2 regions of the Pseudomonas sp. GW821-FHT04C07 genome follow, and region 1 is predicted to be linked to the other one. Evidence: riboswitches for the same ligand, from Rfam matches in the RefSeq annotation. Region 1 holds a riboswitch; the other holds the start of a gene.

Region 1 (15,678 bases):
CAACAAGCTCAGCAGCGGTTCGTTGGCCATCGTCCACCATGCCGGCGGTTATGAAGTCATTCCCCGTGAGGCGGCGCTGAAGATCCAGGAGCGCGATCCTCGTCGTATCGTCCAGCTCAATACCCAGACTGAAGAAGTGGATGCGGATGATCCGTACGCGGCCTACCAGATCCCTGACGACCTGATGTGGTAAGCCCCACGGCTTGACGACAAACCCCGCTCATTGGCGGGGTTTGTGGTTTTCCAGGCCTGTCATTTCATCGATCAGGCGTCGCGTTGCTGTTCCAGGTTTTCCAGTTCGGCCTTATAGCGGTGGGCGTCGCTCTCGGAGTGGAACATCCCCACCAGCATGTCTTGTTGATGCACGTCCCAGATCCGGATACCGGCGGCCAGGCCTTCGTGGGACATATGCGAATCGTCGCGTTCAGTTACTTTTACAGTCATCTGCGGGCTCCAATTTCTATTGATCTGCAGCAAGGCATCTGCAGGCCTTGGTTATATTATTTCTTAGCTTGCTAAGTAAATACCTCAGACTGGTAATGGTCTTGTGCAAAAAATGAAACAGTCCCGCAGCCCGCGAAAGACGTGACATCCGGTCGCAGGCCTCCGGCTTTTCTGACAAAAGTTTCATCTTCGACGGCATTGTTATCGTAGGCGTCCCCCTGCTCCTGCGCGGCCTTTGCAAAAACTGCAGGCGAAAAAAAGCCCCGCATTCGCGAGGCTTATTCACTTCGATCCGGATCAGCTGCCTTTGACAGCCTTGCCGTCGACCGTACCGTCCTGGAGCATGATGTTGTACTCCTTGCCGTCGGTCTCGACCTGACGCAGGGCTACCAGAATGTAGCCCCAATCCTTGGCGAACCACATTTCAGTGATGCGCTTGTTCTGTGTCGGGTCGCGGACGCGTTCGACCTTGATCGCATCGACTGAACCTGCCTTGGTCTGGACTTTCTCAGAGCCGATCACGCGGAAGTCGTAGGTGTCTGTGTCTTCACCTTCGACCACCTGATAGCTCATGCTTTTTTTGCCGGCTGCTACATCGCGCTGCAAGGCCAGTTGATAAGTGGATTTGTCCAGCATGCCTGTGTTGAGCGGGACCTTGACCGGGTCGCCGCGATCAGTACCGGTGACCATCTTGGTGGTCCAGTCGAAGTCCAGATTGACCTTCTTGGCTTTGCCCAGACCGCCGCGTTCGAAGCGATATGACTGGGGCAGCAAGGCGTCCTTGTCCAGCTTCAGGGTGCTTTCCTCGGTCAGGCTGGCGACCAGCATGGAGGCCTTGAAATTCAAGGTCCAGGAGCCGTTGGCATTTTTCGACAGGCTGCGTTCGGCCGAACCGCTCATGGGGAGTTGCTTCCAGTCGGCGGTATAACTGGCGGAGAAAGGTTGAAGGTCCGCTGCCTGCACAACAGGCAGGGCGAGCAGAGCACAAGCGAAGAGCAGGGCACGACGCATAAAATCTCCTAGATTCGAATCAAGTGGCCGCTGGCCGCAAGTAACTGACCATCCAATAATGCACCATGTTCACCAAGCGTTAACCGACCTTCGGCAAACCAGCGCACTGCCATCGGGTAAATCCGGTGCTCCTGGACGTGGACTCGTTGCGCCAGACTCTGCGGCGAGTCGTCTAACTCTACCGGGATCACTGCCTGTACGACCAGTGGCCCGCCATCGAGTTCCTCGGTTACGAAATGCACGCTGCAGCCGTGCTCGGTGTCACCGGCCTCCAGCGCTCGCTGATGAGTGTTCAACCCTTTGTATTTGGGTAGCAGCGATGGGTGGATATTCAGCAGGCGGCCCTGGTAATGACGAACGAAATCGGCACTGAGGATGCGCATGAATCCGGCAAGGACGACTAGCTTGGGTTTAAAGGCGTCGATCAGTTCGATCAAGGCGGCATCGAAGGCCTCACGACCTTCGAAAGCCTTGTGATCGAGAGAGCGGGTTTCGATACCCGCTTCTCTGGCACGTTGCAGGCCGTAGGCGTCGGCGCGGTTGGAAATCACCGCGCGGATGCGGACCGGGTTGTCCCCGGCCAGACTGTTGTCGATCAGAGCCTGCAAGTTGCTGCCGGTGCCGGAAAGCAGCACCACTACATCACAGGTGGTCGGCATCTGCTCGCGCATTAGTGAGCCTTGAGGTTTTTCAGCTCGACCTGTGCAGCGCCTTCGGCGGCGGCAGCGATCTGGCCGATGACCCACGGTTGCTCGCCTGCTTCACGCAGTACGTTGAGGGCCGTTTCAACGTGCTCCTGAGCCACGCAGATCACCATGCCAACGCCGCAGTTCAGCACGCGGTGCATTTCCACTTCGTCAACGTTGCCTTTCTCTTGCAGCCAGTCGAAGACAGCCGGGCGCTGCCAGCTGGCGACATCGACCACGGCCTGAGCGCCTTCAGGCAGAACGCGCGGGATGTTGTCGAGCAGACCGCCACCGGTGATGTGGGCCATGGCTTTGACTGCGCCAGTGTCTTTGATCAGCTTGAGCAGGGGCTTTACGTAGATACGGGTCGGGGCCATCAGCAGGTCGGTCAGAGGTTTGCCGTCGAGCTGGATGTTTTCGATGTCTGCACCGGACACTTCGATGATCTTGCGGATCAGCGAGTAGCCGTTGGAGTGCGGGCCGGAAGACGGCAGGGCGAGCAGGGCATCGCCAGCGGCGACTTTCGAACCGTCGATGATTTCGGATTTTTCCACGACGCCGACGCAGAAACCGGCCAGGTCGTAGTCTTCACCTTCGTACATGCCCGGCATTTCAGCGGTTTCACCGCCGACCAGCGAGCAGCCGGACAACTCGCAACCTGCGCCGATACCGGTCACGACCTGGGTAGCGGTCTCGACATTCAGTTTGCCGGTGGCGTAATAGTCGAGGAAGAACAGCGGTTCTGCGCCGCACACCACCAGATCGTTGACGCACATGGCGACCAGGTCGATGCCGATGCTGTCATGTTTATTCAGGTTCAACGCCAGACGCAGCTTGGTGCCGACGCCGTCGGTGCCGGAGACCAGAACCGGCTGTTTGTAGCCTGCCGGGATTTCGCAGAGGGCGCCAAAACCGCCCAGGCCGCCCATGACTTCCGGGCGCGCAGTGCGCTTGGCGACGCTCTTGATGCGTTCGACCAATGCTTCACCGGCGTCGATGTCTACACCGGCGTCCTTGTAGCTCAGGGAGGGTTGCTTGCTCATGATCCAGGCCTTTAGGGGGGATTCAGGGATATCGACCGAGTCCAGTGAGACCACTGAAAAAACCAATGCGCGATTGCCGCGCGAGTATTTCAGGGTGCCCAGCTGTTGCCGGTCTGCGAAGGCGCGCGATTTTATCAGGCTTGAGGGGCAGCGGCCATCCTCGGGCCGACGGGTAGGGACATATCGCGTTAAAAAAAGCCGTTATTGCTCGTGTTGGTAGCCTCGCTCGGAGCTGTATAAGGTATAGCCTTTAACCAGCTATCGTTATGACAGTGCAAAAACTTCCATCGGTCGTATGAATGTTTTGCGCAGGCGTGTGGTCACAGCCTTGCTCAATCGTGTTCATGCGGTCTGTTCCAGCCGCTTTTTTCCGTCGGGAATCTTCCATGCGTCTGTGTAAAATTCTATTTGTGGGTTGTTTGTCATTTGTCAGTCTGGCGAGTCATGCCGAAGCCCTTAGTGGTCTCTATCAAGTGCGCGAACCCGTCAGCGGTCAGACCCCGCAAGAGCGCGATCAAGCCACGCAAAAGGCTTTGGAGACTCTGGTGCTGCGCTTGACCGGTGATGCCAAAGCCGCGCAGGGCCCAGGGCTGGCGGCTATTCGCAAGGATCCGCAGCAGATCATCAGCCAATACGGCTATGACGCCGGGCCTCCTGAAAGCCTGAAAGTCGATTTCGATCCGGTCAGCACTGATCGCGCATTACGTCAGGCAGGGTTGGCATTGTGGGGTAGCAATCGTCCGTCGATTCTCATTTGGTGGCTGAACGATTCGACCGAAGGCTCCAGCCTGATGGGCGACGGCCAGGCCAGCGCCGAGCCGCTGCGCCGAGCAGCCCAGCACCGCGGTTTGCCACTGCGTTTGCCGTTGGGGGATCTGAGTGAACAGATCGTCGGCACCGCACCGATTCTTGAAGGGACCGACCCGGCGCCGCTGTATGCAGCTTCGCAACGCTACGCCGCTGACGCCTTGCTGGCGGTACATGCCCGTCAGGAGGGTGGGCAGTGGCAGGCCAAATGGCGTCTGTGGCTAGGCGATCAGCGTGAACAGGGCAGTGTGCAGGGCGCCGATACCGCAGCTCTGGCCGATGCCGTTTTGCTGGCCGTCAGTCAGAAGCTGGCACCACGCTTCGTCGCCAGGCCGGGAGCGTCGACCGAGCAGCTGCTGGAGGTGCAAGGCATGACCCTGGAGCGCTACGCGGCGCTTGGGCATTTACTTGAGCCGTTTGGCGCGCAAGTGCAGCGTATCGAGGGTGACAGAGTCATTTATCGGGTCAATGGCAGCGCCGAGCAATTGCGAGCGCAATTGGGGTTGGCGAAGCTGCAAGAGGTTCCCGCGGGTGTGCCGGTGGCGCCGGTAGCGTCTGCTCAGCCAGCGGTCGAAGGTGCAGCGCCGGTTAGTGCTCCGGCACCAACCGCGCAACTGCGTTTCCGCTGGTAAGTTTTTCTTTCCTTATATACAAGCTGGAGTGGTTCATGGCTGATACGCGTCGTTGGGTGTGGTTGGGTGGGGTCATCCTGCTGTGCGCGTTTGTGTATCTATTGCATCCGATCCTCTCACCGTTCCTGGTGGCGCTGCTGCTGGCCTATCTGTTCGACCCTCTGGTGGATCGGCTGGAAAAGCTCGGCCTCTCGCGAACCTGGGGCGTGGTGGCAGTGTTCGCGCTATTCACCTTGATCGTCATGACGTTGTTGCTGGTTCTTGTGCCCATGCTGGCCAAGCAGTTGTTCCGGCTGTATGAGCTGGCACCGCAAATGCTCGATTGGTTGCAGCACACGGCGATGCCTTGGGTGCAGTCGAAACTGGGGCTTGCAGAAGGTTTCTGGAAGTTCGACAAGGTCAAGGCTGCGATCAGTGAGCATATGGGGCAGACCACCGACATTGTCGGTGTGGTACTGAGCCAGGCAACGGCCTCCGGCCTGGCGTTGATCGCCTGGCTGGCTAACCTGGTGTTGATCCCGGTGGTCAGTTTCTACCTCCTTCGGGACTGGGATCTGATGATGGCCAGGATCCGTAGCCTGCTACCTCGCAATCGTGAAGAGCGTGCGGTGTCATTGGCAGGAGAGTGCCACGAAGTACTTGGGGCATTTGTTCGCGGTCAGTTGCTGGTGATGCTGGCCTTGGGTGTGATCTATGCAGCAGGCTTGATGCTGGTCGGGCTGGAGCTCGGGCTGTTGATCGGTCTGATTGCCGGCCTGGCGGCCATCGTGCCATACATGGGGTTTGTCATCGGGATTGGCGCGGCGTTGATCGTCGGGTTGTTTCAGTTTGGTGGTGATCTGTATTCGATGATTGGCATTGTCGCGGTGTTCATGGTCGGTCAGGCGTTGGAAGGCATGGTGCTAACGCCGTTGTTGGTGGGGGACCGGATAGGCTTGCACCCGGTGGCGGTGATCTTTGCGATCATGGCAGGCGGTGAGCTGTTTGGATTCACCGGGATCCTGCTGGCGTTGCCGGTGGCAGCGGTGATCATGGTGCTGGTGCGCCATGTCCATGATTTGTATAAAGATTCTGGCATGTACAGTGGTGTGGAAGATTCTGATTGAGATGCGCTGTCGATTAAGCGCCCAAGGCTGCCCGGCTCATTGCCGGGCAGGCCTGTAGGGTGTTCATGGCTGTCACATCCGCCGTCAAACAAACCCCGTCGGTACCCGTAAATTAACGCAAACCTTTGATTTTGCTTATGGTCTGCTGCATTGTGCGCCCGGCGTCACGGGTATAAACTTTGCAAACTTTACACAGAGGCCACTAACGGTTCGTTTGGAACTGTTCAGTCAGCATGAAACCGATTCAGCTGCCCCTAGGTGTGCGTCTGCGTGATGACGCCACCTTTATCAACTACTACCCAGGCGCCAATGCCGCTGCACTCGGCTATGTCGAGCGGCTTTGCGAAGCCGACGCCGGCTGGACCGAAAGCCTGATCTATCTCTGGGGCAAGGATGGCGTCGGGCGTACGCACTTGCTGCAAGCCGCTTGCTTGCGTTTTGAACAAATGGGCGAGCCGGCGGTGTACTTGCCGCTGGCAGAGTTGCTGGATCGCGGTATCGAAATTCTCGACAACCTTGAGCAATACGAGCTGGTCTGTCTGGATGATTTGCAGGCGGTAGCGGGGCGAGCGGACTGGGAAGAGGCGTTGTTCCATCTGTTCAACCGTTTGCGTGACAGTGGTCGGCGTCTGCTGATCGCCGCTTCAACCTCCCCACGTGAATTGCCGGTGAAGCTGGCGGACTTGAAATCACGCTTGACCCTGGCGTTGATTTTCCAGATGCGTCCACTGTCCGATGAAGACAAGCTGCGAGCTCTGCAATTGCGTGCTTCGCGTCGTGGTCTGCACCTGACCGATGAGGTCGGGCACTTTATCCTCACTCGCGGCACTCGCAGCATGAGTGCGTTGTTCGAGCTGCTGGAACGTCTCGATCAGGCTTCGTTGCAGGCGCAACGCAAGCTGACCATTCCCTTCCTTAAAGAAACCCTAGGCTGGTAAAACCGCAGTCTGTAGCGCTTTTTTGGCACTTTCAAGGCGCCAGAAAACCCGCTCCAGGGATGCTTCCAGGGTGCGCGAGCGTTTATATCGGGCTTAAGGCCTTAGATGTAAACGAGAAACCGATAAGTCACATTTACATCGATTGAATTTGCAAATGAGGATGATAGAAGGCATAGTCGCGGCTTCTTTATATCTTCAGCCACGGTCGTGCCCATGCTAAAGCGCTTCGCACCCCTCGTGCCTCTCGCACTCGTCACCCTGTTGTTTGGTTGCGCTGCTCACTCTCCGGTGTCGCAACAGCAAGAACAACAGTTTAAAAATTCTGTTACTGCCCAGTCTTCCGCTGCTTACCGGGAAGAACTGGCGACTGAAAAAGAACTGGCCGACTTCGCCGGCAGCAAGCCGTACCAGCTGCCAGTTCTGGCCGACAGCATCCTTGAGCGTGGTATGTCTCTGATCGGTACCCGCTACCGTTTCGGTGGCACCTCCGAGGCTGGCTTCGATTGCAGCGGCTTCATCGGTTATCTGTTTCGTGAAGAGGCGGGCATGAATTTGCCGCGCTCCACTCGCGAGATGATCAACGTTGACGCACCGCTGGTCGCTCGCAACAACCTCAAGCCCGGTGATCTGCTGTTCTTCAGCACCAGTGGTCGCCGTGGCCGTGTCAGTCACGCGGGGATCTACCTGGGTGATGACCAGTTCATCCACTCCAGCAGCCGTCGTAGCGGTGGTGTTCGAGTCGATAACCTGGGCGACAGCTACTGGAGCAAAACCTTCATCGAAGCCAAGCGCGCACTCGCCATGGCCCCGACCACGGTCACTGCTAGCAAGTAATCAATCTTTTTGTAAGGTTAAGTTAAAGTCTTACTTGAAGTTTGACGCGTAGCCGCTAGAATCCTGACCTATTGTTGATAACCTAACCGCGTAAGCCCTGCTTACGCGGTTTTGTTTTCAGCCTCACGGCAGAGAAAGCCGCATCCAGATCAGGATTGTTCTGCATATGTCGACGTCGGCCCGCCTCGCCCTTCTCGTTTTCGCCGCACTGCTCAGTGCATGCGCCAGCCATACTCCGCCGCCAGCTCCGGTGGTTCGGCCTCCTGTTTTCGCTTCCCCTCAAACCTATTCGCCTGCCGCTGAAGACGTGCTTTTCCGTGCGTTGGGCCTGGTGGGTACGCCTTATCGTTGGGGGGGTAATACACCGGATTCGGGTTTTGATTGCAGTGGCCTGATCGGCTATGTCTATCGCGATGCAGCTGGCATCACTCTGCCGCGTTCGACCCGCGAGATGATCGGCATGCGCGCTCAGGATGTCGACCAGAATGCACTGCAAACCGGCGATCTGGTATTTTTCGCCACCAATGGCGGCTCGCAAGTCAGTCACGCCGGGATCTATGTCGGCGAAGGCCGGTTTGTTCACGCGCCGGCCACTGGCGGAACGGTTAAGCTGGACAGTCTGTCCAAAACCTATTGGCAGAAAGCCTATCTAAGCGCCAAGCGGGTATTGCAGCCTGAGCATCTGGCGCGCAACCCTTAGGTCGCACCTTTGCAGAGGTTGTCATGACCGCTCGCACTCTCAATCTCGACGATTCCCTCTACAGCTATCTGCTGGATGTTTCCCTGCGCGAAACGCCGTTGTTGCGCCGCTTGCGTGACGAAACCCAGGCCTTGCCCATGGCCCGCTGGCAGGTGGCGCCCGAGCAGGGTCAGTTCCTCGCGTTGTTGGTCAAGCTGACCGGCGCCAGGCGTTTGCTGGAAGTCGGTACTTTCACCGGCTACAGCGCCTTGTGCATGGCCGCAGCCTTGCCGGATGACGGTACCTTGATTTGCTGCGATATCCCGGGTGATTACAACGCCACTGCACGCCGTTACTGGCAGGAGGCGGGTGTGGCGCAGCGAATTGATTTGCGTCTGGCGCCTGCACTGGAAACCCTGGCGCAGATCGAGCAGCAAGGGCAGGGTGGCTGTTTCGACTTGATCTTCATCGATGCTGACAAAGCCAACTATCCAGCCTATCTGGAGAGTGCCTTGCGTCTGCTGCGAAGTGGCGGTCTGGCGATTTTCGATAACACGCTGTGGAGCGGGCGGGTGCTTGAGGTGAATCCTGAGAGTGAAGACACTCGAGCCATCCAGGCATTGAACCGCGCCTTGAAGGATGACTTGCGTGTCGACTTGTCACTGTTGCCGTTAGGCGATGGCCTGACGTTGTGCCGCAAACTGTAGGAGCACAGCTTGCTGGCGATGGCGATGGCGATGGCGATGGCGATGGCGATGGCGATGGCAGTGGCGAGTTGCGGCTTGAGTATGCTGGTTCCCCTATGAATGCACCGATGTAACCATAGAGAGGCGAAGCTGCCCGGTGGTTCAGCGTTTCAGCCGCGGGCTTCTTTGAATAGCACGGCGACGCCCGGATGATAGTTGCCTGCTTCATTGCGCAACTTGTGATAGGGGTAAGGGAAGTACCAGGCCACGGCGCAGGTATGTTCCTTTTGCAGATCGTCGACCATGTCCTGGAGTTCTTCGGGGGTGGCGCTGTGTTGGGGTTTGTGTGGCGCTACGAACAGACAGCCGAGCTTCAGATCGCTGGCGTAGCTGATCTTCCTGGCATCGCTCACGGCGTCGAGCAGCGCTTGAGTGAGGTTCAGGTTATTGACCCGTGGCCAGCGCTGGGTGGCCTGGATGTAGACCCGTTCCTCATTGGTGGCGATGTAGAGGTCGGCACGTCCATTGCGGTCGCCGTCTTCCTGCTGTTTTTTCGTCGGGGTCTGTTCCAGTGTCACCATTTCCGACATCCAGGCGGCAGCCGAGAGCAGCCCAAGGTTGGCGCGTTCATCAAACCAATAAGGGGATTCGTTATCACCGCGTACCTGGATGTAGCGATCGATACATTCAAACCAGCGCTCCAGCACTGGGCGCAGGAATTCCAGCTTCGGATTGCTGATGATCATGCCTTGCATGTTGCCCACCTTTATTTTTGTGATGTTAGTGTTGTGGCTATTTGATATCACTGCTTTCAGTGTGGCACAAGATTGGCGTCAGTTTATTGAACGACGGCACATAATATCGCGGGCGAACGCCCCGGGTTTAATTGACGCTCCACCCCCAACCCTCTAACCTTCGCGACTTGTTTCAGGTGCTCTGTGACCCAAGGTCGACAGAGTGAAACAGGGAAGCCGGTGAGTGTGCGTTCTTTAACAGAACGGACAGCGATCCCGGCGCTGCCCCCGCAACGGTAAATGAGTCAAGGCTGCGCTTTTGGCCACTGTGTCGACTGTCGATACGGGAAGGCGTGCAGCTCGGCAGCGATGCCCCTCATGAGCCCGGAGACCGGCCTGATCCATCCAGCGGCATCACGGTGGGCGATGCCAGGCTTATGCCGTCTATTTCTATTCCTGCCCCCCCGTTATCGTTCCAACGGAGAGCTGCCATGACTGAATCCCCCGATCGTGACGAACGCCATCTGGCGCGTATGTTGCGCAAAAAAGCCGTGATCGACGAGCGTATTGCCAACTCGCCGAACGAGTGCGGGCTGCTGTTGGTCCTGACCGGCAACGGCAAAGGCAAGAGCAGTTCTGCCTTTGGCATGCTTGCACGGGCCATGGGCCACGGAATGAAATGCGGCGTGGTGCAGTTCATCAAGGGTCGCAACAGCACCGGGGAGGAGCTGTTCTTTCGACGCTTCCCCGAGCAAGTACGCTTTCACGTCATGGGCGAAGGCTTCACCTGGGAAACCCAGGATCGCCAGCGTGACATCGCCGCAGCCGAAGCGGCCTGGGAAGTGTCCCGTGAACTGCTGCGTGACCCGGCCATTGGCCTGGTGGTGCTTGACGAGCTGAACATCGCCCTCAAGCACGGTTATCTCGACCTGGACCTGGTTCTCAGCGATTTGCAGGCTCGCCCGCCAATGCAGCACGTGCTGGTAACCGGCCGCGGCGCCAAGCCCGAAATGATTGATCTGGCCGACACGGTTACCGAAATGGGCGTGCTCAAACATGCGTTCCAGGCCGGGATCAAAGCGCAAAAGGGCATTGAGCTGTGAGTATTGAAGCATGAGTGATGCACGTCATTGTCCGGCGGTATTGATCGCCGCACCGGCTTCCGGTCAGGGCAAGACCACCGTGACCGCCGCGCTGGCCCGCTTGCATCGCAATCAGGGGCGCAAGGTGCGGGTATTCAAGTGCGGTCCGGACTTTCTCGACCCAATGATTCTCGAGCGCGCCAGCGGCGCGCCGGTGTATCAATTGGACATGTGGATGGTCGGCGAACAAGAAAGCCGTCGACTGCTGTGGGAAGCGGCGGGCGAGGCTGACCTGATCCTGATCGAAGGCGTCATGGGCCTGTTCGACGGTACGCCATCCAGCGCCGATTTGGCGCGGCACTTCGGCGTGCCGGTGCTCGCCGTGATCGACGGTACGGCCATGGCCCAGACGTTCGGTGCTCTGGCCTTGGGGCTGGCGCGCTATCAGGCGGACTTGCCGTTTGCCGGCGTTCTGGCCAACCGGGTTGGCACGTTGCGCCACGCGCAATTGCTCGAAGGCAGCCTGACCGAAGGCCTGCGCTGGTATGGCGCGCTGTCTCGCGAAACCGGGATCGAACTGCCGAGCCGCCACCTGGGCCTGGTGCAGGCCAGCGAACTGAATGATCTGGATCTGCGCCTCGACGCGGCGGCCGAAGCCTTGGCCAGCAGTTGTGAAGTGGCGTTGCCGCCGGCAGTCGGGTTCGCTGCGCCTGAGGTTGTCGTCGCCGAGCCATTATTAGCCGGTGTGCGGATTGCCGTGGCTCGCGATGAGGCATTTGCTTTCACCTACGGGGCGAGCCTGGACCTGCTACGGGCGATGGGCGCCGAGTTGCTGTTCTTTTCGCCGATCCATGATCGCGAACTGCCCGAGGCTGACAGCTTGTACCTGCCGGGCGGCTACCCGGAATTGCATCATGTTGCGCTGGCGGAAAACGCCACGATGCTGGCTGCGATCCGCGCGCACCACGCGGCCGACAAGCCGTTGCTGGCCGAGTGTGGCGGCATGTTGTATCTGCTCGACTCTCTGACCGATGTCGACGGTCAGCGCGCCGAACTGGTGGGGTTGCTCGCCGGCGAAGCGGTGATGCAAAAGCGTCTCGCGGCGTTGGCCTTGCAGGCGGTTGATCTGCCAGAGGGCTCGTTGCGCGGCCACACCTATCATCACTCGCTGACCAGTACAGCGCTTGAGCCGATAGCCCGGGGCCTGAGTCCTAACGGTGGGCGTGGCGCCGAAGCGGTCTACCGTGACGGTCGAATGACCGCTTCCTATGTGCACTTCTATTTCCCTTCCAATCCCTCTGCGGTGGCAGCACTTTTTGCGCCTGGCTCGCAAACCGCTATCGCGAGCAAGCTCGCTCCCACACTAGATCGTGTACTTCCTGTAGGAGCGAGCTTGCTCGCGAAGAGGCCATGACCGACAACGCCTTTAGTCCGGCCGAACGTGAGGCTGTTTATCGCGTGATTGGCGAGCGCCGCGACATGCGTCACTTTGCTGGCGGCACCGTCGAGCCCGAACTGCTCAGGCGTCTGCTCGAGGCCGCCCATCAAGCTCCAAGCGTGGGCCTGATGCAGCCGTGGCGGTTTATCCGCATCACCGACCGCCCGTTGCGCGGCAAAATTCAGCAACTGGTCGAAGAAGAACGTGTACGCACTGCCGAGGCGCTGGGCGAACGTTCCGACGACTTCATGAAGTTGAAAGTCGAAGGCATCAACGACTGCGCTGAAGTGCTGGTCGCCGCGCTGATGGACGATCGCGAGCGGCATATCTTTGGGCGCCGGACCTTGCCGGAGATGGACATGGCGTCGTTGTCCTGCGCTATTCAGAATCTCTGGCTGGCGTCCCGCGCCGAAGGCCTGGGGATGGGCTGGGTGTCGCTGTTCGAGCCCCAGGCGCTGGCCGACTTGCTGGGTCTGCCGGCCGGGGCCAAACCGCTGGCGGTATTGTGCCTGGGTCCGGTCACGGCGTTTTATCCGGCCCCCATGTTGGTGCTTGAAGGCTGGGCGCAGCCGCGCCCGCTGAGTGAATTGCTGTATGAGAATTATTGGGGAGTGAGTCAATGAGTGTGGCGTTGTTGAGTGCCGCCGCGGTCGCGCTGGATGCGCTGCTGGGCGAACCCAGGCGCTGGCATCCGCTGGTGGCGTTCGGCCGTTTTGCCGATCGCATCGAGCAACGTTTCAACTCCGGCGGTCGTGGCTGGCGCAGTCACGGCGTCACTGCCTGGGTGATGGCGGTGTTGCCGCTGACTCTATTGGTGACCGCCTTTGCCTGGCTGCCATATATCGGTTGGCTGGTCGAGATCCTCGCGTTGTATTGCGCCCTTGGCTTGCGCAGCCTTGGCGAGCATGTCAAGCCGGTCGCTCAGGCTCTGCGCAGCGATGACCTGGAGCAAGCACGACGTCGAGTGGGCTATCTGGTCAGCCGTCAGACCAGTGAGCTTGATTCCACGGAAGTCGCCCGGGCCGCCACTGAGTCGGTGTTGGAAAACGGTAGCGATGCGGTGTTCGCTGCGTTGTTCTGGTTTGCCGTCGCCGGCGCACCGGGGGTGGTGCTGTATCGCCTGAGTAATACGCTGGACGCGATGTGGGGCTATCGCAATGAACGCTTCGAACGCTTTGGCTGGGCGGCGGCGAAGATCGACGATGCTCTTAACTATATTCCTGCTCGCCTGGTTGCCCTGACCTACGCGCTCTTGGGCAAGACCCGTCTGGCGCTGAAGTGCTGGCGGACTCAGGGACCCACCTGGGACAGCCCGAACGCAGGTCCGGTAATGGCAGCGGGCGCGGGGGCCTTGGGCGTAGAGTTGGGCGGGGCAGCGATCTACCACGGTGAACTGCACCAGCGTCCGCAACTGGGTGAGGGCGTGCCGGCTGATGCCAACTCCATCGACCGTGGCTGGCAACTGGTGCAGCGCGGGGTGTGGTTATGGTTGCTGATTTTCTGCGTGGGAGCTGAGCTCTATGCTTGACCACGGCGGACGGTTGCGCAAGGCCGCGCTGCAATACGGTATTGCCGAAGCGGATTGGCTGGACCTGTCCAGTGGCCTTGCGCCTTGGCCGTGGCCGGTACCGCAGATCCCTCTGCGGGCCTGGGCGCGTTTGCCGGAAACCGATGATGGTCTTGAGCAAGCCGCCTGCGATTACTACGGCGCGACTCAAGTGCTACCGGTTCCGGGCTCGCAAGCGGCGATCCAGTTGCTGCCGCGATTACGCCGTGCCGGCAAGGTTGGCGTGCTCTCGCCCTGTTACGCCGAGCATGCCGAGGCATGGCGCCGCTGCGGCTACATCGTGCGTGAGGTGCTGGAGCAGGAAGTAGACTTCTTTCTCGACCACCTTGACGTGCTGGTGGTGGTCAACCCGAATAACCCCACCGGCCTGAGCCTGACCCCGGATCGGTTACTCGACTGGCATGCTCGACTGGCGCAACGCGGCGGCTGGCTGGTGGTCGATGAAGCGTTCATGGACAACACACCGCAGCTCAGTCTGGCCGCTCATGCCAATCAGGTCGGGTTGATCGTTTTGCGATCATTCGGCAAGTTTTTCGGTTTGGCCGGTGTACGTCTGGGCTTCGTGCTGGCCGAGCGCAAACTGCTCAAATTGCTCGCCGAACAGGTCGGACCCTGGGCGGTCAGTGGGCCGACACGGGTGTTGGGGCAGGTTTGCCTGCGCGATACGGTGGGGCATGCCCGGCAACGTCTGCGCAGCGAAGAAGCCAGTCAACGGTTGACGCAAGTGCTTGAGCACCATGGATTCAAGCCACAGGGCGGCTGCGCCTTGTTCCAATGGCTGATCACTGAGCGCGCTGAACATCTGCACGAATTCATGGCTCAACGCGGCATTCTGTTGCGGTTGTTTACCCACAACAGCAGCCTGCGTTTCGGCTTGCCGGCCGATGAAGCCGATTGGCTGCGCCTCAATCAAGCGTTAGAGGCCTACACCAAGGAACAAACACCATGACCACGCTGATGGTGCAAGGCACCACCTCGGACGCCGGTAAAAGTACGCTGGTAACGGCGCTGTGCCGCTGGCTGACCCGCCAAGGCGTCCGCGTCGTGCCCTTCAAACCGCAGAACATGGCGCTCAATAGCGCGGTAACGGCGGATGGCGGCGAGATCGGTCGTGCACAAGCGGTGCAGGCTCAGGCCGCCAATCTTGAACCGCACACCGACATGAACCCGGTGCTGCTCAAGCCCAACAGTGAGACCGGCGCGCAGGTGATCATTCATGGTCGCGCGGTGACCAGCATGAACGCCGTGGCCTATCACGACTACAAAGCCATCGCCATGCAGGCGGTGTTGGCCTCCCATCAACGCCTGAATGCCGCCTACCCGGTGGTGATGGTCGAGGGTGCGGGTTCGCCGGCCGAGATTAATCTGCGTGCTGGCGATATCGCCAACATGGGGTTTGCCGAAGCGGTGGACTGCCCGGTGTTGCTGATCGCTGACATCAATCGCGGTGGAGTGTTTGCCCATTTGGTGGGCACTTTGGAATTGTTGTCGGCCAGCGAGCAGGCACGGGTCAAAGGCTTCATCATCAACCGTTTTCGTGGCGACATTGCCTTGCTGCAACCGGGCCTCGACTGGCTCCAGGAGCGCACCGGCAAGCCGGTAGTTGGCGTGTTGCCATACGTGATGGACCTGCACCTGGAGGCTGAAGACGGCATCGATCAGCGTCAGACCGACAAGGTCGGGCAGGTGTTGAAAGTGGTGGTGCCGGTCTTGCCGCGCATCAGCAACCACACCGATTTCGATCCGCTGCGTCTGCACCCGCAAGTCGATCTGCAATTCGTCGGTCCGGGCCAGCCGATTCCTCCGGCTGATTTGATTGTTCTTCCCGGTTCGAAAAGCGTACGCAGCGACCTCGCGTTCTTGCGCGCCAACGGCTGGGACACGGCTATCTCGCGGCACCTGCGCTACGGCGGCAAGTTGCTGGGAATCTGCGGCGGTTTGCAGATGCTCGGCGAGCAGTTGCATGACCCGCTGGGGCTTGAAGGTGCGCC
Region 2 (15,678 bases), on a different contig from region 1:
TTGGCCATAGGGCACGGCAACCCGCAGCATCGGGGCAAAGCGTTGGATATAAAGACCATTTTGCAGGCGCAGGGGGCGGAATTCTTCTTCGCTCAGCTCGCCTGCCAGATAGCGTCGGGTCTGATCACGGAACTGCTTGACGCGGTCCTCGATGATCCGCTGATCGTACTCGTCATATACGTACATAGGTGTCCTGTTCTCAGGCTGCAAATCTGCGCGCACGGCCGCGCACTCCCAACGGAGCCGAGGCACGATACCAGTTTGCAGTTATGCGCAAAAGTGATGTTTGAGTATATGCAAAGAACCAAAACGACTAATGAGATTGAGTATTGTCTTACCCCCATTTGTGGTGCGGGCAATACTGGACTTAACTGTGCTCGAGTCTTTATGCAATCACCGATAAAACCGACAAGAGGCGATGCAATGAGCAACCCAACCAAAGCAAGGAAAAGCGACAGCAGTGTCGACGCGTGGGCGATTTTTTTTCTGATCATCCTGGTGGTATCGACCGCAGTGTTCTGGGTCAGCCATCAATAAGCGACCTGTCCGGGCCCTGAACCGACGATTGTCGGACAAAAACGGCAATGAAGCGCAGTTTGCCAGCATTTTGCCAGCTATAATGCGCGGCTAATTCCCGGGGCTCGGATGACCATGTTGAAGTTCCTCTGTGGTGTGTTGCTGGCGCTTGGCACGGTTTTCGGGCCTGCTGCGCAGGCGGAGTCAGTGTTGTTCCTGAATCCGGGAATCAGCACGGAAACGTTCTGGGTCAGCTATTCGCAATTCATGCAGGCTGCGGCCAAGGATCTTGGCATGGACCTGCAAATTCTCTATGCCGAGCGAGTACCCGAGACCAATCTCAAGCAGGCTCGTGAAGCCCTTCAAGGGCCCAATCGTCCGGATTATCTGGTGTTCGTCAACGAGCAATATGTCGCTCCGGAAATCCTGCGCCTGTCCCAGAGTAGCGGCGTGAAGCTGTTTATCGTCAATAGTGGCCTGACGCCCGACCAGCTTAAGCTGTTGGGTGAGCACGGCAGCAAGTATCCCGACTGGATTGGCAGCATGGTGACCAATGATGATGACGCCGGTTACCTGATGCTCAAGGAGTTGATCCGTCAGCACGGCCCCGTGGCGTCAGGCCAGACCATCGATCTGTTGGCGTTCTCCGGGATAAAAATCACCCCGGCTGCACAGTTGCGTGAGCAGGGCCTGCGGCGGGCCCTGGCTGAGCATCCTGAAGTGCGATTGCGTCAGTTGGTGTATGGCGAGTGGAGTCGTGAGCGAGCCTATGAACAGGCCAGGCAACTGCTCAAGCGCTATCCGCAGACTGCATTGATATGGTCGGCGAACGACCAAATGGCCATGGGGGCGATGAAGGCGTTGGAGGAGGTGGGAGGCCTGCCTGGGAAAGATGTGTTGTTCAGCGCGGTCAACAGTTCGCCAGAGGTGTTGCAGGCGCGTGTCGATGGTCGTCTGAGTGCACTGGTCGCCGGGCATTTCACCCTCGGCGGCTGGGCCATGGTGCTGTTGCATGACCACGCCCAGGGGATCGATATCGCCCGCCACGGTGGTCGGACCCGACAAGTACCTTTGCTGCAGCTGATCGACCGGCAGCAGGCGCAGCGTTTATTGGGACTCAAGCAAACCGGGGATTACAAAGTCGACTTTCGCGCACTCTCGGCACAAGGCAAGCCGTCCTCATACCGCTATCCGTTCAGCCTGCAACTATTGATGCGCTGACCAGCGCTTCAAACACCCGCCAAATGCAAGACCAGTTTCACGATACCGAACAGCGTCAGCGCGAAGACCGCCGTGAACAGGATACCCAGTATCACGAAGTGACTGGGTTTGCCGTGAGTGAAATCCCGGGCGCGATTCTTCCCGCTTTGCACGCCGAACGCAGCGGCCATCACACTTTGCAGCATCTGCCAGAAGGTCGGTGGCTTGTTCTTGGCTGGATCGTCCATAAAAATCCCTCGACACGGGTTGCGTGAAGAGAGCATAGACGTCCAGGGATGGTGTGGCGAGAGAGCTTGCTCCCTCGCCACAGGGTGTGGTCAGTTGTCGTAACCCAGGTTAGGCGCCAACCAGCGCTCACTCACACTCAAGTCCTGACCCTTGCGCGCGCTGTAGCTTTGCACCTGGTCCTTGTCGATCTTGCCCACGGCAAAGTACTGCGCTTGCGGGTGGGCGAAGTACCAGCCGCTGACGGCGGCGGCCGGGAACATCGCGTAGTGTTCGGTGAGGAACACGCCGCTGCGGCCGGCTTTGAGTTCGCTCGCAGCAGGATCCAGCAGCTTGAACAAGGTGCCTTTCTCGGTGTGATCCGGGCACGCCGGGTAGCCGGGGGCAGGGCGGATGCCGGTGTATTGCTCTTTGATCAGCGCTTCGTTGTCGAGCTGTTCGTCCTTGGCATAACCCCAGTAGTCTTTGCGCACCTGCTGGTGCAGCCACTCGGCACAGGCTTCGGCCAGACGGTCGGCCAGGGCCTTGACCATGATCGAGTTGTAGTCGTCGCCGGCGTCCTGATAGGCCTTGGCCACTTCTTCGGCACCGATCCCGGCGGTGGTGATAAAACCGCCGACATAGTCGGTGATGCCGCTGTCTTTCGGTGCGACGAAGTCGGCCAGCGAGAAGTTCGGCTTACCGTCGGTCTTGATGGTCTGCTGGCGCAGATGATGCAGCTTGGCCAATGGTTGGCCGTCGTCGCCGTAGACTTCCAGGTCATCGTCCTGCACCTGATTGGCCGGCCAGAAGCCGAACACCGCGCGGGCGCTGATGAGTTTTTCGTCGATCAGCTTGGCGAGCATTTCCTGAGCATCGGCAAATAACGAGGTGGCCGCCTCGCCCACGACTTCATCGGTGAGGATGCGCGGGTACTTGCCGGCCAGATCCCAGGAGATGAAGAACGGCGTCCAGTCGATGTACTCGGCCAGCACCTTGAGGTCGATGTTGTCCAGGACCTTGGCGCCGGTGAAGGTCGGCTTGACCGGCTGGTAGCTGCTCCAGTCGAACTGCGGTTTCTTGGCGATCGCCACCGGGTAGCTCAAGCGTTCGGTACGGGCGCTGCGGTTGGCAGTGCGCTCGCGGACTTCGATGTATTCCAGGCGGGTCTTTTCGACGAAGCCGGGTTTCAATTCTTTGGACAGCAACTGGGTCGCCACGCCCACGGCGCGTGAGGCGTCGGTGACGTAGACCACCGCGTCGTTGCTGTACTTGGGCTCGATCTTCACCGCGGTGTGGGCTTTGGAGGTGGTCGCACCGCCGATCATCAGCGGCAGATAGAAATCCTGGCGCTGCATTTCGCGGGCGACGTGGACCATTTCGTCCAGCGACGGGGTGATCAGGCCGGAGAGACCGATGATGTCGCACTTCTGTTCTTTGGCCACCTGGAGGATTTTCTCTGCCGGCACCATCACGCCGAGGTCGACGATGTCGTAGCCGTTACAGCCCAACACCACACCGACGATGTTCTTACCGATGTCGTGCACGTCACCCTTGACCGTGGCCATGAGGATCTTGCCCTTGGCTTCCGGTTTGTCGCCTTTTTCCAGCTCGATGAACGGGATCAAGTGGGCCACGGCCTGCTTCATGACACGGGCGGATTTCACCACCTGTGGCAGGAACATTTTACCGGAGCCGAACAGATCACCGACGATGTTCATGCCGGACATCAGCGGGCCCTCGATCACTTCGATCGGGCGGGCGAACGACAGCCGGGATTCTTCGGTGTCTTCGACAATGTGCGTAGTAATGCCTTTGACCAGCGCATGCTCCAGACGCTTGTTGACGTCCCAGCTGCGCCACTCGCCCGTTTCGGCTTCCTTGACGCTGCCGTCGCCCTTGTACTTGTCGGCGATGGCCAGCAAGGCGTCGGTGCCTTCCGGCGTGCGGTTGAGCACCACGTCCTCGACGGCGTCGCGCAGCTCGGCCGGGATCTGGTCGTAGATCTCCAATTGGCCGGCGTTGACGATGCCCATGCTCAGGCCGTTGCGGATCGCATACAGCAGGAACACCGAGTGGATCGCTTCACGCACCGGGTTGTTGCCACGGAACGAGAACGACACGTTGGACACGCCACCGCTCGTCAGCGCGTAGGGCAGGTGGTCACGGATATAGGCGCAGGCGTTGATGAAGTCGACGGCGTAGTTGTTGTGCTCTTCGATGCCGGTGGCGATGGCGAAGATGTTCGGGTCGAAGATGATGTCTTCCGGCGGGAAGCCCACCTCGTTGACCAGGATGTCATAGGAGCGTTTGCAGATTTCCTTTTTGCGCGCTTCGGTGTCGGCCTGACCGGCTTCGTCGAAAGCCATCACCACCACTGCAGCGCCGTAGCGCTTGCACAGTTTGGCGTGATGAATGAACTGTTCGACACCTTCCTTCATGCTGATGGAGTTGACGATGCCTTTGCCCTGGATGCACTTGAGGCCAGCTTCGATGACTTCCCACTTGGAGGAGTCGATCATGATCGGCACGCGGGAGATGTCCGGCTCACCGGCGATCAGATTGAGGAAGGTCACCATGGCCTTCTTCGAATCGAGCATGCCCTCGTCCATGTTGATATCGATCACCTGCGCGCCGGCCTCGACCTGCTGCAGGGCGACTTCCAGCGCTTCGGTGTAGTTGTCTTCACGGATCAGGCGGGCGAAACGCGCGGAACCGGTGATGTTGGTCCGCTCGCCGACGTTGACGAACAACGACTCGCGATTGATGGTGAACGGCTCCAGGCCCGACAGGCGGCAGGCCTTCGCGATCTCCGGAATCGGCCGCGGTGCGTAGCTGGCCACCGCTTTGGCGATCGCCTCGATGTGCGCGGGGGTAGTGCCGCAGCAGCCGCCGACGATGTTCAGGAAGCCACTTTGGGCGAACTCTTCGATGACTTTGGCAGTGTCTGCCGGCAGTTCGTCGTATTCACCGAATTCGTTCGGCAGGCCGGCGTTCGGGTGCGCTGAAACGTAGGTGTTGGCCTTGTCCGACAGTTCTTCCAGGTACGGCCGCAGTTCACGGGCGCCAAGGGCGCAGTTCAGACCGACAGAGATCGGCTTGGCGTGGCTGATGGAGTTCCAGAAGGCTTCGGTAGTCTGACCGGACAGGGTACGGCCGGAGGCGTCGGTGATGGTGCCGGAAATCATGATCGGCAGTTCGACGCCCAATTCTTCATACACACCTTGCACGGCGAAGATCGCTGCCTTGGCGTTCAAGGTATCGAAGATGGTTTCGATCAGGATCAGGTCGGCACCGCCTTCGATCAGGCCTTTGGTGGCTTCGGTGTAGTTTTCCACCAGCTCATCGAAGGTCACGTTGCGGTAGCCCGGATTGTTCACATCCGGTGACAGCGAGCAGGTGCGGCTGGTCGGGCCGAGCACGCCAGCGACGAAGCGCGGCTTGTCCGGGGTTTCCAGGGTCTTGGCGTCGGCCACCTTGCGCGCCAGGCGCGCACCTTCTACGTTTAGCTCGTAGACCAGTGCTTCCATGCCGTAATCGGCCTGGGACACTTGGGTGGCGTTAAAGGTGTTGGTTTCGAGAATGTCGGCGCCAGCATCCAGATACGCCTTCTCGATCGCCCCGATCACGTCCGGGCGGCTAAGAATCAACAGGTCGTTGTTGCCTTTGACGTCGCTCGGCCAGTCAGCGAAGCGTTTGCCACGGTAGTCCTGTTCCTCGAGCTTGTAGCTCTGGATCATCGTGCCCATGCCGCCATCGAGAATCAGGATGCGCTCTTTGAGGGCTTGATGGAGAGCTTGAAGGCGAGCGCTGCGATCGGACATAGGACTACCTGGAAAGGCCAATACAAAGAAGGGCGATGATAGCAAACCTGTGTGCTTTTAGAGCATGACAGGCTTTTGCATGAATATCGCTCATGTTGGTGGCCGGGTTAGACCGGTAGAATCGCGACGTTTTTCTATCGCCGGAACCAGGGACATGTCTTATCGCGTTGTCATCGGCAGTATTTTGCTGCTGTTAAGTCTCGCCGCCACAGCGCAAGGTCCGGCGCCAGCGATTTCCTATACCCGTGATATTCAACCGATCTTTACCGATAAGTGCGTGGCCTGCCATGCCTGCTATGACTCCGCCTGTCAGCTCAATCTGGGCAGTGGGGAGGGCGCGGCACGGGGCGCTACGAAAATGCCGGTCTATAACGGCCAGCGCAGTCAAGCCTCAAGGCCGACGCGGCTGTTCTACGACGCCTTTGGCAAGGCGGCCTGGCAGCGTGAGGATTTCTATTCAGTGCTCGATGCTCAGGGCAGCCAGGCGGCGCTGATGGCGCGAATGCTTGAACTGGGCCACAAAACGCCACTTCGGCCCAACGCGAAGTTGCCCGAGGAGATCGTTTTGGGCCTCGAGCGCGAGAACATGTGCCCAATGCCGGGCGAGTTTGACAGCTATGCCGGTGCACATCCCAAAGAGGGCATGCCGCTGGCGGTGACGGGCCTGACCGATCAGCAGTACCAGACCCTGCAACGCTGGTTGGCGTCAGGGGCACCGATCGATGATCAAGGCCTGGCGCCCAGTGCCCAGGAGGCGTTGCAGATTGTTCAGTGGGAAAGCCTGCTCAATGCCCCGGGCGCTCGGGAAAGCCTGGTCGCTCGATGGCTGTTTGAGCATTTGTTCCTGGCACACATCTATTTCAAGGGCGGTGAGCCGGGGCATTTCTTCCAATGGGTGCGTTCGCGTACGCCGCCGGGGAAGCCGATCGACCTGATCGCCACCCGTCGTCCAAATGACGACCCCGGTACTCAGATCTATTACCGCTTGTGGCCGGTGCAGGGTGTGATCGTGCACAAGACCCACATCACTTTTGGCCTGGGCCCGGCAAAAATGGCGCGGGTCAAAACCCTGTTCTACAGCGGTAACTGGTACGTCAATGCGTTGCCCGGTTACGGGCCGGAGCGGCGGGCCAATCCGTTCGAAACGTTCGAGGCGATTCCGGCGCAAGCGCGTTATCAGTTCATGCTCGATAATGCCGAATACTTTGTGCGGACCTTTATCCGTGGTCCGGTCTGCCGAGGGCAGATTGCTACTGACGTGATTCGCGACAACTTCTGGGCGTTGTTCCAGGCGCCGGAACATGACCTGTACATCACCAACCGCAACTACCGCACTAAGGCAACGCCGTTGCTGGCGATGCCGGGACAAAATGATGATGTCGGCAGTGTCTTGACCCTGTGGCACAACTATCGCGACAAGCGCAACGAATATGAAGCCTTGCGCCGGGACACCTACGCCGATGCGCCAGCACCAAGCTGGTCGACTCTGTGGGCCGGCAACGACAACGCCTTGCTAAGCATTTTCCGCCACTTCGACAGCGCCTCGGTGAACAAAGGCTTGATCGGTGACGTACCGCAAACGATGTGGCTGTTCGACTATCCGTTGCTGGAACGCACGTATTATCAGTTGGCGGTCAATTTCGATGTATTCGGAAACGTTTCCCACCAGGCCCAGACCCGTCTGTATTTCGACCTGATCCGCAACGGCGCCGAGCAGAACTTCCTGCGCCTGATGCCGGCCGATTCCCGGAACGATTATCTCGACGATTGGTACCAGAGCAGCGGCAAGTTCAAGATGTGGCTGGACTATGAAAGCATCGACAACGACAAACGCACCGCACTGAAGCTGGATGAAAAGGACCCGAAGCGCGATTTCGCCAACCAACTGCTGGCGCGCTACGGTGACTTGAACGCCAGGCCTGACCCGATCAATCGCTGTGACGGCGCGTATTGCTCACGGCCGAATATCGATCCGGCCCTGCAAGACGCCGAACAGGCCTTGAGTCGCCTGGTCTCGCGCCCGGCTGCGGGGCTTCGGGTCATCGATCAGTTGCCAGAGGCCACGATGCTGCGCATCGAGACCAAAAGCGGCAAGCGTGAGGTCTACAGCCTGCTGCGCAACCGCGCCCACAGTAACGTGGCGTTCCTGCTCGGCGAGGCGCTGCGTTATCAACCCGGATTGGATACGTTGACGATTTATCCAGGCGTACTCAGCAGCTATCCGAACTTCATCTTCAACATCCCGGCCGAGCAGGTTCCCGAGTTTGTTGCGCGAATGGAGAGCGCCAAGGATGCTGATCACTTCGAGAAAATCGTTGATCGCTGGGGGATTCGTCGCAGCCATCCACAGTTCTGGCAGTACTTCCATGACCTGACCGAGTACATTCGCGCAACCGAGCCGGTGGAAGCGGGCGTGCTGGACATGAACCGCTACGAGAACCTGTAATCGATGGTGAGGATGGCCAGTTCTTTCCCGACAAAAATACTAGGACTTTGTCCGGCGCGATGATTGGCGTAAACTGCGTCCAAGCCTGCGAGGAGTTTCCATGACCGCTATTACCATTACCGATGCTGCCCACGATTATCTGGCTGATCTGCTTTCCAAGCAGAACACCCCGGGAATCGGCATCCGAGTCTTTATTACCCAGCCTGGCACCCAATACGCCGAAACCTGTATTGCCTATTGCAAGCCGGGCGAAGAAAAACCGGAAGATACCGCGCTGGGGCTCAAAAGCTTCACCGCTTATATCGATTCCTTCAGCGAAGCCTTCCTGGACGATGCCGTGGTTGATTACGCCACCGATCGTATGGGCGGCCAACTGACCATCAAGGCGCCAAACGCCAAAGTTCCGATGGTCAACGCTGACAGCCCGGTGAACGAGCGCATCAACTATTACCTGCAAACCGAAATCAACCCGGGGCTGGCCAGCCACGGCGGTCAGGTCAGCCTGATCGATGTGGTTGAAGACGGTATCGCCGTGCTGAAATTCGGCGGTGGTTGCCAGGGCTGCGGCCAGGCTGATGTCACCTTGAAGGAAGGCATCGAGCGCACACTGCTTGAGCGTATTCCGGAGCTTAAAGGTGTACGCGACGTCACCGACCATACGCAGAAAGAAAACGCCTACTACTAAGGTGTTCGCTGCAAACAGAAAAAACGGCGCCCCGTGAGCGCCGTTTTTTTATGCCTGGGATTTGAGGTGGTCATTACATAGCCCTCGTATTGATCGTTCCCATGCTCCGCGTGGGAATGCAGCCCGGGACGCTCCGCGTCCCAGGAGCTGACGCAGAGCGTCCGTTGAGGTGTTCCCACGCGCGAGCGTGGGGACGATCATGTTCAGGGTCTGTACAAATGCGCATGCCCGGCACGATACAGCGACGATTCACTGAAATTGTCGCTGGCCAGCACCCGACCCACCAGGATGAGCGCGGTACGACGAAATCCCTTTGCCTGAACCTTTTCAGTAATATCAGCCAATGTGCCCACCACCCAATCCTGATCCGGCCAGGTGGCGCGATGAATCACTGCAATCGGGCAGTCCAGGCCATAGTGCGGGACCAGTTCGGCGATGATTTTCTCCAGATGATTGACCCCCAGATGAATCGCCATGGTCGCTCCATGCTGTGCCAGGCTGCCGAGTTCTTCCCCGGCCGGCATCGCCGTTTTGTCGGCATAGCGGGTCAGAATCACGCTCTGGGACACGTCCGGTAGCGTCAGCTCCGCGCCCAGCAGGGCCGCGCAGGCTGCGGTTGCCGTTACGCCAGGGATGATTTCAAAGGGAATATTCAACTCGCGCAAATAGCGAATCTGCTCGCCAATTGCGCCGTACAGGCTCGGATCGCCGGAATGCACCCGGGCCACGTCCTGACCTTTGCCATGGGCGGTCTTGATCAATTCAATGATCTGCTCCAGGTGCAATTCTGCGCTGTTGATCACCTGTTCGGCCTGGTGGCCTTCCAGCACGGCAGCGGGCACCAGCGAGCCGGCATAGATGATGACCGGGCAACTGCGGATCAGCCGCTGGCCTTTGACGGTGATCAGTTCCGGGTCGCCGGGACCTGCGCCGATAAAGTAGACGGTCATGGCTGTTTCCTGTGCAAAGTCGTGTCGGCAATGCTTCAGATGAAGATTGCTCATGATCAAGGGCGGGGATTATCGGGGATTTTACGGCGCAGATGCCAATGCAAAGGTGGCCTGGGCGTATTTCTGTCGCGAGATCAGCAGTTTGGCCGGGCTTTGCGTCAGATGCTCGGCCAGTGCCAGCGCAGCGCTTTCGGCCACGCCATAGCAACCGGTGCGTTCAAAGGCGATCTCTGAGCGATGACTCAATTGTGGCTCATAGGCAGCGAGCTGTGCACTGCTGAAGAATGTCAGCGGCAATGCCAATTGCGCAGCCAGCTCAAGCAGGCCAGGCTCCTCTCGTTTCAGGTCGATACTGGCCAGGGCCTGGATCGCTTGCAGATCGATGTGGTGAGCCTGCAACGCCTGATCGAGCAACGCCTGTAGCGTGGCGGCGGGGCAGCCACGCTGGCAGCCCAGGCCGACCACCAGGGTCGGCGCTGTGCTGATGTCAGTCATGCGCGGTATTGGCCTTCGCTTTTGCGACGGAACAACCAGGCGCTGATCAGGCCCAGGGCCAGCCAGAACGCGGCGTTGGTCAATTGCGAAGCGATTTTGAATTGTGCTTCGAGCGCTTCCGGCGCCAGGCTGGAATGCACCTGCGGTTGCGGCGCGCCAATGATGTGCGGTACCGCCAGAATTGCCACGCCGAGAATCTTCAATAGCCAGTGTTTGCCAAACACGATCAGCGCAATGCCGACAGCGGTGGACGCCGCGGTCCCGGCCCACCAGGTCTGCCGTTGCAGCAGGTCAGCGGCGGCAGTGCCGGGCAGCTCCGGCGGCAGGCCCATGGTCGGTGCCAGGCAGAAGGTCGCGTAACCGGCCAGGCCCCAGAGCAAACCTTCGGACGTGCGACCCGGAGCGCGCAGGGTATAGAGACCCGCAAGCATCAGGGCGAAACCGACGGCCACCACCAGATTGCCACCGGTGGTCGAGAGCACGCGCTGCCAGCCGTCCTCCGGCTCCCAGGCTTCGGCATCGTGGGTATGACCGGCCATGGCGCCTTCAGCGTGTTCGTGAACTTCGGCGGCCGGGGCCTTTTCATAGGTTTCCGCCTGGAGAATCAGCGGCGCGACCCAGAAGCTTTGCAGCAAGGTCAGCAACAAGGCCGCGAGCAGCCCTGTGAAACCTGCGGTTTGCGCAATACGCTTGATCATGTCAGCAGGTCTCAATGGCACGGAAAAGCGGAGCTGTGACGGGTGTCGTGGGCGGCGTTGTGCACCGCTTCGATATGCGAGAAACCGGCGAAATACACCAGGCACGCGCCCAGAATCGATGCGCCGATGGCGGCAATCAGACGTTGGCTCAGGGTGGACGTGGTGCTGGCGGTGCCTGCGTGGCGGGTGCTGCTGATGATCGACATGGCGCTTCCCTCTGATGTGTCAGCGGGTGAATCGAGCGCATGAAAACCCCTGCGAGACAGGCTCGCAGCGGTTCAAACAGCGCCCGCCCACCGCGGGTTTGTTATTTCAGTATTGCGGGCCGGTCTCCGGGCTCACGAGGGGTTTGGGCCAGCGCCTTCACCTGCAAAAGTCACCTTCCCATGCCGGACTGCTGGCACAGTGGATCTGACTCTTCGCTCGCTTACCGTTGCGGGGGCAGCACCGGACTGATCAAGGCTTTGAGTAAAGCACATGACTCACCGGTTTCCCGTTTCACCCTGTGAAGGGCACCCGTAACAAGTTGCGTAGGAGAGCATGGGCGGGGGATGAGAGTCAATTGGCAAGGTTTCTCACCTGGTAACTGTGGTGCTTTCATCGCGGGCAAGCCTCGCTCCTACAGGTGTAGCGGCGCTCTTGTAGGAGCGAGGCTTGCCCGCGAAGGCGCCAGATCAGGCAACGATGTATTTCGCCGGACATTGACCCGCCCCCAAGCGATGCGTAGCCTTGCGCTTTCGAGGTTCTTCGGCACTCTCGCCGAAGCTAAGAAGGGAACGCGGTCAATGCCGCGGCTGCCCCCGCAACTGTGAACGGTTCCGTTTCTGCCATGCCACTGCACCCTCTATCCATAGAGCGAGCGGGAAGGCGCAGAAATCGCCAGTCGAAAGACCGGCAGGCCGTCAGCCAGGAGACCTGCCTCGTACCAGATTCTCACTACAACCGGGCGGGGTGATCCGGTGGCGAAATCTTCCGCGCCCATCGGTGTGGTTGTCGTCCCGTATGCCCGCCACCTTGCCAAAGGGCATCCGATGAAAACACTGGCCAAACTTCCCGTCACCATCGTCACCGGCTTCCTCGGCTCGGGCAAAACCACCTTGCTGCGGCATATGCTTGATAACGCCCAGGGCCGCCGCATCGCGGTGATCGTCAACGAATTTGGCGAGCTGGGCATCGACGGCGAAATTCTCAAGCAATGTTCCATCGGTTGCACTGAAGAAGAGGCCAGCGGCCGGGTCTATGAACTGGCCAACGGTTGCCTGTGCTGCACCGTCCAGGAAGAGTTCTTCCCGGTGATGCGCGAGCTGGTTGCCCGTCGCACCGACCTGGATCACATCCTCATCGAAACCTCTGGCCTGGCGCTGCCCAAACCGCTGGTGCAAGCCTTCCAGTGGCCGGAAATCCGCAGTGCCTGCACTGTCGATGCAGTGATCACGGTGGTCGACAGCCCGGCCGTGGCCGCCGGCACCTTCGCTGCGTTCCCGGATCAAGTCGACGCCCAGCGCAAGCTTGACCCGAACCTGGACCACGAATCACCGCTGCACGAACTGTTCGCCGACCAGCTGGCCAGCGCCGACCTGGTGATCCTCAACAAAGCCGACCTGATCAGCCCTGAAAACCTGGCCAAAGTGCGCCTGGAAGTCGCCGAAGAACTGCCGCCAGCAGTAAAAATCATCGAAGCCAGCAGCGGTCGCTTGCCTCTGGAGGTTTTGATTGGTCTGGGCGCCGGTTCCGAAGAGCATATCGACAGCCGTCACAGCCACCACGACCATCACCACGACGGTGATGCCGATAGTGAAGGGCATGATGACCATGACCACGACGCCTTCGATTCCATTTCCATCGAACTGCCCCAGGCCGACGAAAGCCTGCTGCTGGATGCCCTGACCCAGCTGGTGGTTCAGCACGGCATTCTGCGGGTCAAAGGCTTCGCGGCGGTTGCGAACAAGCCGATGCGCTTGCTGATCCAGGGCGTGGGCACGCGCTTCGACAGACATTTCGACCGTGCCTGGCGCGCCGATGAGCCGCGTGCAACACGCCTGGTGCTGATTGGCCAGGAACTGGATGCCGCTCTGATCGAAGCGCAATTGCGCGCCGCACTCGGCGCCTGAGCCATGCACCTGCTCAGGACCCAGCCCGGCGGTTTCGTGTCGGATGACAACATTGCCGACCTTGGACAAACCCCCGCCGAGCTGGTGATCCTGTGCAGCGGCGATTCCAGCCTGGCGCTGCTCGCCGAAGCCGCGCAGCAATTACCAGACGACTATCCGAGCCTGCGTCTGGCCAATCCGATGCAGGTACAAAACCACGCCTCGGTCGATCTGTATGTCGACGAAGTCTTGCGTCACGCCAAAGTCATTCTGATCTCGCTGCACGGCGGGATCGGCTATTGGCGTTACGGCATCGAGCGTCTGGTGCAGCTGGCCGAAAAGGGCGTGCAACTGGTTCTGGTGCCCGGCGACGATCGTCCCGACCCGGAACTGAGCGACCTGAGCACGGTGGTCGCCGAAGACCGCGATCGGCTTTGGCACTTCCTGCGTCAAGGTGGTTTGGGCAACGCGCTGGACCTGTATCGCTGCCTGGCCAGTCGCTGGCTGGATCGCGATTACCCATGGGCCGAACCACAAATCCTGCCGCGTACGGCGATTTACCATCCGCGCAAAAGCAGCGCCACGCTCAGCGATTGGCAAGCCGACTGGCACGCTGATCAACCCGTGGCGGCGGTGTTGTTCTATCGCTCGCACCTGCAGGCGGCGAACACCGCTTTTATCGATGTTTTCTGCCAGCGCTTGCAGGCGGCGGGGCTTAACCCGTTGCCGATTGCGCTGGCCAGTTTGAAAGAGCCTGGCTGCCTGGCGATGGTCGAGGATTGGCTGGACGAGGTCGAGGCTGGGGTGATTCTGAACACCACCGGTTTTGCCCAGTCCAGTCCTGAAGCACCGCATCTGCGGCCTTTCCGGCGTAATATCCCGGTGATCCAGGCGATCTGCGCCCAGGACAACGAGCCCGGCTGGCGCGCCAGCGAGCAGGGCCTCGGGCCGCGAGACCTGGCCATGCATATCGCTTTGCCGGAGCTGGACGGGCGCATCATCAGTCGGCCCATCAGCTTCAAGGACCTGGCCTGGCGCAGCGAGCGCAGTCAGTCCGATGTGGTCTGCTACCGACCTGCGCCTGCGCGTATGGATTTTGTCGCAGAACTGGCGCGGCGCTGGATTGATCTGGCGCGGGTACCGAACGGCGAAAAGCGTATCGCGCTGATTCTCGCCAACTACCCGACCCGCGATGGTCGGATCGGCAACGGCGTGGGCCTCGACACCCCGGCCGCTGCGCTGAATATCCTGCGGGCGCTGCACGCTGAGGGCTATCCGCTGCCGGCGCAACTGCCTGAAAGTGGCACAGCGCTGATTCAGCAATTGCTTGGCGGGGTCAGCAATGATCTGGAGAGCATCGACCAGCGGCCATGCCAGCAAAGCCTGGCACTGGACGACTATTTTTCGATGTTCAACGCCTTGCCCGAAGCCAATCGCAACGCGGTGCTTGAGCGCTGGGGCGCGCCTGAAAGCGATCCGATGTTTCGCGGCGGGCGGATGATGATTGCAGGTTTGCGTATTGGCCTGACTTTCGTTGGCATTCAACCGGCGCGGGGCTATCAGGTCGACCCGAGCGCGGTCTATCACGACCCGGACCTGGTGCCGCCTCATGGCTATCTGGCGTTCTATTTCTGGTTGCGACAAACCTACGGCACCCATGGGGTAATCCACGTCGGCAAGCACGGCAACCTCGAGTGGTTGCCGGGCAAGGGCGTCGGTCTTTCGGAAAACTGCTGGCCGGATGCGCTGCTGGGGCCATTGCCGAACATCTATCCGTTTATCGTCAATGACCCGGGTGAGGGCGCCCAGGCCAAGCGTCGCACCCAGGCGGTAATCATCGATCACCTGATGCCGCCGTTGACCCGCGCTGAAACCTACGGCCCGCTGCGCGATCTCGAGTTGCTGGCCGACGAGTATTACGAAGCGCAGTTGCTTGATCCGCGCCGAGCCCGGGAGTTGCAGCGCGACATTCTGAAACTGGTGCGCGAAACCCGGATCGACCGCGAACTGCAACTGGACGAAAAGCTCGACAGCGACGCTGACGCGGCGATCTGGCTGCCGCGTCTGGACACCTATTTGTGCGACTTGAAGGAGTCGCAGATCCGCGATGGCTTGCATGTGTTCGGCGAGTCGCCAACCGGCCGCTTGCGCATCGATACCCTGTTGGCGTTACTGCGTATTCCCCGTGGCGATGGACGCGGTGCGCAGTCGAGTTTGCTGCGAGCCTTGGCCAAGGCCTTCGAACTGGGTTTCGATCCGCTGGACTGTGTGTTGGCTGATCCCTGGACCGGACCGCGACCGGTTGAACTGCAAACGCTGAGCAATGAGCTTTGGCGCACCACCGGCGATAGCCGTGAGCGCCTCGAGCTGTTTGCCGCGCAGTTGATCGAGCGGGTGTTAAGCGCTGATGTCGACACGTTGAACGAACCGGGCTGGGCCGAGGTGAAGGCAATTATCGAAAGCCTGCGCGAAGTCGTTGCGCCGCGTCTGGACGCCTGTGGCCCGGCAGAAATGCGCGGTCTGCTGGATGCCCTGAGCGGGCGTTTCGT

Evidence for each region. A riboswitch is a leader RNA that binds a small molecule or an ion and turns the genes downstream of it on or off. The one in region 1 is predicted to bind cobalamin.
Region 2: it holds a riboswitch for cobalamin, as region 1 does, so the genes downstream of both, cobW (cobalamin biosynthesis protein CobW) here and cobO (cob(I)yrinic acid a,c-diamide adenosyltransferase) in region 1, are expected to answer to the same signal.

Annotation. Positions count from the first base shown of each region.
Region 1 covers NZ_JBWKTM010000009.1:78,135-93,812, forward strand. The annotation lists gene AC07UI_RS17585 (DUF2058 domain-containing protein) at 1-193, shown strand, start outside; gene AC07UI_RS17590 (hypothetical protein) at 265-444, opposite strand; gene AC07UI_RS17595 (DUF3108 domain-containing protein) at 742-1,455, opposite strand; gene purN (phosphoribosylglycinamide formyltransferase) at 1,464-2,114, opposite strand; gene purM (phosphoribosylformylglycinamidine cyclo-ligase) at 2,126-3,184, opposite strand; gene AC07UI_RS17610 (DUF2066 domain-containing protein) at 3,571-4,623, shown strand; gene AC07UI_RS17615 (AI-2E family transporter) at 4,659-5,729, shown strand; gene hda (DnaA regulatory inactivator Hda) at 5,963-6,667, shown strand; gene AC07UI_RS17625 (C40 family peptidase) at 6,881-7,501, shown strand; gene AC07UI_RS17630 (C40 family peptidase) at 7,668-8,201, shown strand; gene AC07UI_RS17635 (class I SAM-dependent methyltransferase) at 8,225-8,887, shown strand; gene AC07UI_RS17640 (hypothetical protein) at 9,037-9,621, opposite strand; cobalamin riboswitch at 9,779-10,014, shown strand; gene cobO (cob(I)yrinic acid a,c-diamide adenosyltransferase) at 10,092-10,703, shown strand; gene AC07UI_RS17650 (cobyrinic acid a,c-diamide synthase CobB) at 10,714-12,096, shown strand; gene bluB (5,6-dimethylbenzimidazole synthase) at 12,093-12,743, shown strand; gene cbiB (adenosylcobinamide-phosphate synthase CbiB) at 12,740-13,648, shown strand; gene cobD (threonine-phosphate decarboxylase CobD) at 13,641-14,636, shown strand; gene AC07UI_RS17670 (cobyric acid synthase) at 14,633-15,678, shown strand, end outside.
Region 2 covers NZ_JBWKTM010000007.1:221,081-236,758, reverse strand. The annotation lists gene AC07UI_RS15425 (nitrite/sulfite reductase) at 1-186, opposite strand, end outside; gene AC07UI_RS15420 (ABC transporter substrate-binding protein) at 652-1,737, shown strand; gene AC07UI_RS15415 (DUF2970 domain-containing protein) at 1,746-1,964, opposite strand; gene metH (methionine synthase) at 2,055-5,765, opposite strand; gene AC07UI_RS15405 (fatty acid cis/trans isomerase) at 5,920-8,211, shown strand; gene nfuA (Fe-S biogenesis protein NfuA) at 8,312-8,896, shown strand; gene cobM (precorrin-4 C(11)-methyltransferase) at 9,100-9,846, opposite strand; gene AC07UI_RS15390 (cobalamin biosynthesis protein) at 9,928-10,341, opposite strand; gene AC07UI_RS15385 (CbtA family protein) at 10,338-11,039, opposite strand; gene AC07UI_RS15380 (CbtB domain-containing protein) at 11,051-11,245, opposite strand; cobalamin riboswitch at 11,346-11,574, opposite strand; cobalamin riboswitch at 11,763-11,976, shown strand; gene cobW (cobalamin biosynthesis protein CobW) at 12,071-13,150, shown strand; gene cobN (cobaltochelatase subunit CobN) at 13,154-15,678, shown strand, end outside.